Regions from separate parts of the Streptosporangium sp. NBC_01755 genome, predicted to be linked through region 1. Evidence: riboswitches for the same ligand, from Rfam matches in the RefSeq annotation. Region 1 holds a riboswitch; the other holds the start of a gene.
The links. Region 1 has a riboswitch for glycine ahead of gcvP (aminomethyl-transferring glycine dehydrogenase). Riboswitches for the same ligand answer to the same signal wherever they lie in the genome.
Positions count from the first base shown of each region.

Region 2: another riboswitch for glycine. It lies ahead of gcvT (glycine cleavage system aminomethyltransferase GcvT); the one in region 1 lies ahead of gcvP (aminomethyl-transferring glycine dehydrogenase).

Region 1 is NZ_CP109131.1:7,202,125-7,206,386, reverse strand. Features, by position in the region: gene gcvP (aminomethyl-transferring glycine dehydrogenase) at 1-2,149, opposite strand, end outside; glycine riboswitch at 2,330-2,421, opposite strand; gene OG884_RS33265 (MerR family transcriptional regulator) at 2,437-3,057, opposite strand; gene OG884_RS33260 (bifunctional nuclease family protein) at 3,202-3,672, opposite strand; gene ftsR (transcriptional regulator FtsR) at 3,752-4,262, opposite strand, start outside.
Region 2 is NZ_CP109131.1:5,199,355-5,203,616, reverse strand. Features, by position in the region: gene OG884_RS24810 (3-oxoacyl-ACP reductase) at 1-655, shown strand, start outside; gene OG884_RS24805 (gamma-glutamyl-gamma-aminobutyrate hydrolase family protein) at 775-1,470, shown strand; glycine riboswitch at 1,549-1,647, shown strand; glycine riboswitch at 1,650-1,734, shown strand; gene gcvT (glycine cleavage system aminomethyltransferase GcvT) at 1,775-2,866, shown strand; gene gcvH (glycine cleavage system protein GcvH) at 2,863-3,252, shown strand; gene OG884_RS24790 (L-serine ammonia-lyase) at 3,323-4,262, shown strand, end outside.

The sequences.
Region 1 (4,262 bases):
GGCCGACACCGGGGCCGCCGCCGCCGTGCGGGATGCAGAAGGTCTTGTGCAGGTTGAGATGGGAGACGTCCGCCCCGAACTCACCCGGCCTGGCCAGGCCGACCAGCGCGTTGAGGTTGGCGCCGTCGACGTAGACCTGCCCGCCGGCCTCGTGCACCAGCGCGCAGACGTCGACGATCGTCTCCTCGTACACGCCGTGCGTGGACGGGTAGGTCACCATGATCGCGGCAAGCCGGTCACGGTGCTTTTCGATCTTCGCGACGAGGTCGTCGAGGTCCACGTTGCCGTTGTCGTCGCAGGCGACCACGGCAACGCGCATGCCCGCCATGACGGCACTGGCGGCGTTGGTACCGTGTGCGGACGAGGGGATCAGGCAGACGTCACGGCCCGACTCGCCGCGTGCCGTGTGGTAGGCGCGGATCGCCAGGAGACCGGCGAACTCGCCCTGGGAGCCGGCGTTCGGCTGGATCGACACGGCGTCGTAACCGGTGACCTCGGCCAGCCAGCGCTCCAGTTCCCCGATCAGCTCGACGTAGCCCGCGGCCTGGTCCTCGGGCGCGTACGGGTGCAGCCCGGCGAACTCCGGCCAGGTGATCGGCTCCATCTCGGTGGTCGCGTTGAGCTTCATGGTGCAGGAGCCCAGCGGGATCATCGAGCGGTCCAGCGCGATGTCCTTGTCCTGGAGCCTGCGCAGGTAGCGCAGCATGGCCGTCTCGGAGCGGTGGCTGTGGAAGACCGGGTGGGTGAGGTAGTCGCTGACGCGCGCCAGCGCGCCGGGCAGCGCGTCGTGCGCGGCGGCGTCCAGGTCTGCCAGCACCGTGCCGCTGACCTCGAAGGCGGCCAGGACCTGCTCCAGGTGGAGGACCTCGGTCCTCTCGTCGCAGGTGACGCCCACGTGGTCGGCGTCGACCAGGCGCAGGTTGACCCCGTTCTCCCGGGCCGCGGCGACGACCTCGGCGGCACGCCCGGGCACGTGGGCGAGCACGGTGTCGAAGAAGGTGTCGTGTACCACCTCGACGCCGCCCTGGCGCAGGCCCTCGGCGAGCACGACGGCGTACCGGTGGATGCGGCGGCCGATCCTGCGCAGGCCCTCGGGGCCGTGGTAGACGGCGTACATGCCGGCGATCACGGCGAGCAGCACCTGCGCGGTGCAGATGTTGCTGGTGGCCTTCTCGCGACGGATGTGCTGCTCGCGGGTCTGGAGCGCGAGCCGGTAGGCGGGACGCCCCTCGACGTCCTGGGAGACGCCGACCAGGCGGCCGGGCAGCTGGCGCTGGAGACCTTCGCGGACCGCCATGTAGGCGGCGTGGGGGCCGCCGAAGCCGAGGGGGACGCCGAAGCGCTGCGAGGAGCCGACCGCGATGTCGGCGCCGAGCTCGCCCGGCGCGGCCAGGAGGGTGAGGGCGAGCAGGTCGGCGGCGGCGACCACCTGGGCACCTCGTGCGTGGGCGGCGTCGGCGATGGCGCGGAAGTCGCGGACCCTGCCGCTGGCGCCGGGGTACTGCACGAGCACTCCGAAGCACTCGGGGAGCCCCCCGGTGAAGTCGCTCTCGACCAGCTCTATGCCGAGCGGCTCGGCACGGGTGCGCAGCACCGCCTTGGTCTGCGGCAGCGCGTCGGCGTCGACCACGAACACCTTCGACGGGGTGCGGCCCGCGCGGCGGGCCAGGGTCATCGCCTCGGCCGCGGCGGTGGCCTCGTCCAGCAGGGAGGCCCCCGCGACGTCGAGGGCGGTCAGGTCGGAGACGACGGTCTGGAAGTTGATCAGGGCCTCCAGCCGGCCCTGGGAGATCTCCGGCTGGTAGGGCGTGTACGCGGTGTACCAGCCCGGGTTCTCCAGGAGGTTGCGGCGGATGACACCCGGGGTGATCGTGTCGTGGTAGCCCAGGCCGATCATCGAGGTGAGGACGGTGTTGCGCCCGGCGAGGACCCGCAGCTCGGCGAGAGCCTCGGACTCCCCCGCCGCCGGGGGCAGGCCCAGCCGGGTGAAGGAGCGGATCGCCTCGGGCACGGCCACCGCGACCAGATCGGCGACGGAGGCGAATCCGACCGCCTCCAGCATGCGGGTCTGGCCGGCGTCGTCGGGTCCGATGTGACGGGTCGCGAACGGCGGGGGGACGAGCTCGCTGAGCGATGGCAGATCGGTCATGGGAAGCCTCTCAGGGCGGGGTGGAGACCGGCGCTGGGCGCGGGCGTATGCCGGGTCTCCCCCTCTGTCATCACGACTGTCATCACGTGGTCGCGACCTGAGAGCTTCACCTGCCCTTGCCGGGAGGCTTGCACCGTCGGTGAGACGCACCTGGCGGGCGCGCCTGCTTTCCAGAGTTGCCTCGTCCGTGCGGTACAGGGTGCCTGAGAGATTCCGGGGAGGTTGCTCCTTCGGCGCCCCGATCGTGCCGGGGTCTCTCCCGCACAGGGTCAGTGGCGAGTCCGAGTTTACCCGGTTCGTCGTACTCGGCGACGGCGGGCCAACTCATCGGCCTGATGATCGTCTAAAGGGCCCCCGCCCAACTCCGCGCGTTCGCCGGGAAGATCCGCAAGAGAGCCCTCCACCTCCTGCCACACCCGTCCCAGCGCGATACCGAAGACTCCCTGGCCACCCTGGAGCAGATCGATGACCTCGTCGGGCGAGGTGCACTCGTAGACGCTCACCCCGTCGCTCATCAGGGTGATCTGGGCCAGATCGTTGACACCCCGCTCCCGCAGGTGCTGCACGGCGATGCGGATCTGCTGAAGGGAGACGCCGGTGTCGAGAAGGCGCTTGACAACCTTGAGGACCAGAATGTCACGGAAGCCGTACAGCCGCTGGGAACCGGAGCCGTGGGCCGCTCTCACGGTGGGTTCGACCAGGCCGGTGCGCGCCCAGTAGTCGAGTTGCCGGTAGGTGATTCCGGCCGCCGAACAGGCCGTCGGCCCCCTGTAGCCGATGTCGGCGGGCACTTTCACCGGTTGCCCGTCGAACAGCAGACCCTCTTCACCCGCGCGCTGACGTGCCGACTGGCGCCGTTCCGGGTCATCCTGGTCGGCGTTTCTACCCTCGCCGCTGCTGACCGCCACGCGGACCTCCGGCTTTCTCTCATCCCACGGCCTGATCTGGGGGTTTACGCATGACCGCGGGTTTCACTTGCACCGTAGGACTGGGGCCAAGTCCAGTCAACGACCCCACCCGGCGCGTCGTGAAGCGTAAATGCACCGAAATTCCTACCCCGCGCGGCCGAAGTCCTCGGGCGTGATCGTGTCAAGGAACTCCCTGAACTTCTCCACCTCGTCCTCCTGGTCGTCGGGGATGATGACCCCCGCCTCCCGGACCACATCCTCACTCGCGAAGATACGTGCGCCGGTACGAAGTGCCAAGGCGATCGAGTCGGAAGGCCGCGCGCTCACCTCGACCCCGTTCGAGAACACGAGATCCGCGAAGAAGATGCCATCGCGTAAAGCGACGATGTTGACAGTGCTCAACCTGACTCCGAGTCCTTCGAGCACGTCCCGGAACAGGTCATGGGTGAGTGGCCGAGGTGGTGGTTCCTCGGCCTGGGCCATGGCGATCGCCGTGGCTTCCGTCATGCCGATCCAGATAGGTAGGTAACGCTCCCCATGCGTCTCTTTCAACAAGACGATCGGCTGGTTGGAGGGCATCTCAACTCGAACGCCCACGACCTCCATCTGCAACACGGGCTGCTCCGTCTTCGCTGGATTCCGACCGGTTTGTTCAACGTAACACCCGTAGAGGTACGAGTGCCTGGTCAGGCTCTCACCGGCCCAGTGCCCCACGGACTCCGGAACGCAACAGTGAGGCGTGCAATTCCAGCATCAGGCCGGAAATCTCCCTCGCCGTCTCGTCTGCCTGGTCGATCGCGCCGGGGCCGCGACGGCGCAGCAGCGGGGCGACGGCCTGCTCCACCAGCCCCGCCTCGCGTTCCGCGGCGGCCTTGACCGCCCGCAGGTGGCGGGCGCGCAAGCCGAAGGCGGCCAGGGCTCCGACGCTGCGGGCCACGATCAGCGCCTCGGCGTCGTAGTAGCGGGCCACGGCGGCCAGGAGACCGTAGTCCTCCAGCTCCGTGAGGGTCTCCTCGTCGAGCTCGGCGGCGGCGAGGAACTCCTCACGGGTGAGGCGGACCTCGGGGGGCGCGTCGTCGGGGACGGCGCGTGGCCGGGCGGCCGGACGCTCCTCCCGGTCGGCCGCCTCCAGATGATCCTTGATCACGCGCAGCGGCAGGTAGCGATCACGCTGCTCGCTGAGGATGTAGCGGAGCCGCTCGACG
Region 2 (4,262 bases), 2.0 Mb from region 1:
CCTGGACGAGACGACCGGCGCGGCGGCCGCGGCCGAGGTCGGCGGGCTTTTCGTGAAGGCCGACGTGACCAGCGAGGACGACGTCGTCCGAATGTTCCAGACCGCGTTCGACAGCTACGGCAGCGTGGACATCGCGTTCAACAACGCGGGCATCTCACCGCCGGAGGACGACTCGATCCTGGAGACCGGCATCGACGCCTGGCGCCGGGTCCAGGAGGTCAACCTCACCTCCGTCTATCTGTGCTGCAAGCACGCCATCCCGTACATGCGGCGGCAGGGCAAGGGGTCGATCATCAACACCGCGTCGTTCGTGGCGGTGATGGGCTCGGCGACCAGCCAGATCTCCTACACCGCCTCCAAGGGCGGGGTGCTGGCGATGTCGCGCGAGCTGGGCGTGCAGTTCGCCCGCGAGGGCATCCGGGTCAACGCGCTCTGCCCCGGCCCGGTCAACACCCCGCTGCTGCAGGAGCTGTTCGCCAAGGACCCCGAGCGGGCTCGGCGCCGCCTGGTGCACATCCCGATCGGCCGCTTCGCCGAGGCGACCGAGATCGCCGCCGCGGTGGCGTTCCTCGCCTCGGACGACGCGAGCTTCATCACCGGCTCGGAGTTCCTGGTGGACGGCGGCATCTCGGGCGCCTATGTCACGCCGCTCTGAGCGTTCCCCGACTCTGACCGTTCCCCGGCCGGTTTTGCCCAGGCCATACCTCGGCCCCGATAACGTGCCGGGACGTGGGGTGTCACCCCACATCCCGGCGTCCGCGCGAGAAGGAGACCATGTCCCGTCCCGTCATCGGCATCACCTGCTACGTCGAGCCCGCGAGGTTCACGGTCTGGGAGACGAACACCGCGCTCCTGCCGTACGACTACGTCGACCACGTGGCCCGCGCGGGCGGGCAGCCGGTGATCCTGCCGCCCGCGGGTGACCCCGCGGCGCTCGTGAACCGCCTGGACGGGCTGATCCTGGCCGGCGGCGGGGACGTCGGCCCGGAACGGTACGGGCAGGAGCCGCACGAGCGGACCGGCTACGTCCGGCCGTTCCGCGACGACGCCGAACTGGGACTGGTCCGGGCGGCGCTGGAGCGGGACCTGCCCTTCCTCGGCATCTGCAGGGGCATGCAGATCCTGAACGTCGCCCTTGGCGGCGGCCTCCACCAGCACCTGCCCGACGTGGTGGGCCACCAGGGGCACGCCCCGGCCCCCGGCGGCTACGGCAGGATGCCGGTGCGGCTCGCCCCCGGCAGCCTGACCTCGAAGGTCTTCGGAACCGAGACCGTGGACGTGGCCCACTACCACCATCAGGCCGTTGACCTGCTCGCTGATGGCCTGATCGTGACCGGCCACGCCGAGGACGGCACGGTGGAGGCCGTGGAGGTGGAGGATCATCCGTTCGCCCTCGCCGTCCAGTGGCACCCGGAGACCGACGACGAGTCGGCCCTGTTCGAGGCACTGGTCCGGCACGCCCGCCGCTGAGTGATTCGTGAAGGCCGGTGCGCGCCTGGGGATTTCGCTCGGCCGGTGCGGGCGGTTAGGCTGGCCAGCGACACCGATGAACCCCGCGCGGGAGAGTGTCCTGACATCCAGGCCAGGACCCCTGAAGGAGCAAGCCCTCCCCGCGAACCTCTCAAGGCAAAGGACCGTGCGGGTAGGTGCCTCTGGAAAGCAGGTCCCACGACCTCGCCGAAGGTGAAAGTCCGGTAAAACCCGGATGAAACTCTCAGGCACCAATGACAGAGGGGGAGGATGATCTCATCTGTCCCTTGTCTGAGGTGCGAACATGTCCCGACCTACGCCGCTGCGCGGCGTGCACGAGTCCCTCGGCGCGACGCTGACCGACTTCGCGGGCTGGCTGATGCCGCTCCGCTACGGCAGCGAGTCCGCCGAGCACAACGCGGTCCGCCAGGCGGCGGGCCTGTTCGACCTCTCCCACATGGGGGAGATCCTCGTGACCGGCCCGCAGGCCGCCGAGGCCCTCGACTACGCGCTGGTCGGCCACCTCTCCGCGCTGGCACCCGGCCGCGCCCGCTACACGATGATCGTCGACGCCGGGGGCGGCGTGCTGGACGACCTGATCGTCTACCGGCTGGCCCCCGAAGAGTTCATGGTCGTCGCCAACGCCTCCAACTACCCCCGGGTGGCCGCCGAGCTGATCGAGCGCGCCAAGGACTTCGACGCCGCGGTGCAGGACCGCTCCGAGGAGTACGCGCTGGTCGCGGTCCAGGGACCGCGCTCGGTGGAGATCCTGAGCGCCCTCACCGACGCCGACCTGGACGGGCTCGGGTACTACGCGGGCCTGCCCGCCGTCGTGGCCGGACACGAGGCCCTCGTCGCCCGCACCGGATACACCGGCGAGGACGGCTTCGAGCTGTTCGTCGCGGCCTCGGCGGCGGAGTCCCTCTGGTCCGCCCTCATCGAGGCGGGCGCACCGCATGGGCTGATCCCCGCAGGTCTGTCCGCGCGCGACACCCTCCGCCTGGAGGCGGGCATGCCGCTCTACGGCAACGAGCTCTCGGCGGACCTCACTCCGTTCGACGCCGGGCTCGGCCGTGTGGTGAGGTTTGACAAGCCGGGCGACTTCGTCGGCCGGGCCGCCCTCGAACCGTTCAGGGACGTCCCGCCGGCCCGTCGTCTGGTCGGCCTGGTCGGACGCGGCCGCAGGGTGCCCCGGCACGGGTATCCGGTGGTGGTCGCCGGTGACGGCACGGTCGTCGGGGAGGTCACCAGCGGGGCGCCCTCCCAGACACTGGGCAGGCCCATCGCCATGGCCTACGTGGACAGCGGCCTGTCGTCAGGACTGGCCGTCGACATCCGGGGCAGCCGCGAGCCGGTCGAGGTCGTCGAACTGCCTTTCTACAGGAGGAAAAAATGAGCAGCATTCCCGAGAATCTGCACTACACCAAGGAACACGAGTGGATCGGCGGCGTCGACGACGGCCTGACCCTCACCGTGGGCATCACCGCCTACGCCGCCGAAGCGCTGGGCGACGTGGTCTACGTGCAGGTACCCGAGGTCGGCGCGTCGATCGCCACCGGTGACGCCATCGGCGAGGTCGAGTCGACCAAGTCGGTCAGTGACATCTTCGCGCCGGTCACCGGCGAGGTCGTGGAGGTCAACCAGGCGGTCGTGGACGACCCCTCGCTGGTCAACAGCGACTCATACGGTGACGGCTGGCTGTTCCGGGTACGTCTTGAGGGCTCCGCCGACGACCTGCTGTCGCCGGAGGAGTACACCGCGCTCACCTCGGGTGAGTCATAAGTTCGACGCCTCGCGTCACGGTCACGCGCGTCCCCGGGCACGCGTGACCGTCCACGCTGGAAGGATTCAGATGACGATCAGTGTCTTCGATCTCTTCAAGATCGGAATCGGCCCGTCCAGCTCGCACACCGGCGGCCCGATGGCCGCCGCCCACAAGTTCGCCCGGGGCCTGCACCAGGACGGGCTGCTGGAGAAGACCGTCCGGGTGAGCGCCATCCTGTACGGCTCGCTTGGGCTGACCGGCAAGGGCCACGGCAGCGACAAGGCGGTGCTGCTCGGCCTGTCCGGCGAGAAACCCGAGCTGGTCGACGTCGACACGGTCGACGAGCGGCTGGCCGCCATGCGCGAGTCCGGCACCATCTCCCTGTACGGCTCCCACGAGATCCCCTTCGTCGTCGGCGAGGACCTCGTCTTCGAACGCAAGATCTCGCTCCCCGGCCACCCCAACGGCATGCGCTTCACCGCACTGTCGGAGTCCGGCGAGACGCTACGGGAGAAGGTCTACTACTCGGTGGGCGGCGGCTTCGTCGTCGACGAGAACGCCACCGGCGCCGACCGGATCAAACCCGACGACACGGTCCTGCCGTACCCCTTCACCACGGCCGCGGAACTGCTCGCCCAGTGCGCGGAGACCGGGCTGTCGATCTCCGGGCTGATGCTGGAGAACGAGCGGGCGTTCGGCCGCACCGAGGCCGAGATCCGCGCCCAACTGCTCGTCCTGTGGCAGGTCATGAGCGAGTGCGTGCGGCGGGGCATCGGCAAGGAGGGCGTGCTGCCCGGCGGGCTGAAGGTCCGCCGCCGCGCCCACCAGCTCCACCGGCAGCTGCGGAGCGAGCCGGCAGAGAAGGACTCGCTGCAGACGATGGACTGGGTCTCGCTGTTCGCCCTCGCGGTCAACGAGGAGAACGCCGCCGGCGGCCGGATCGTCACCGCGCCCACCAACGGCGCCGCGGGCATCATCCCCGCCGTGCTCACCTACTACGACCGCTTCGTCCGCGAATCCGATGACG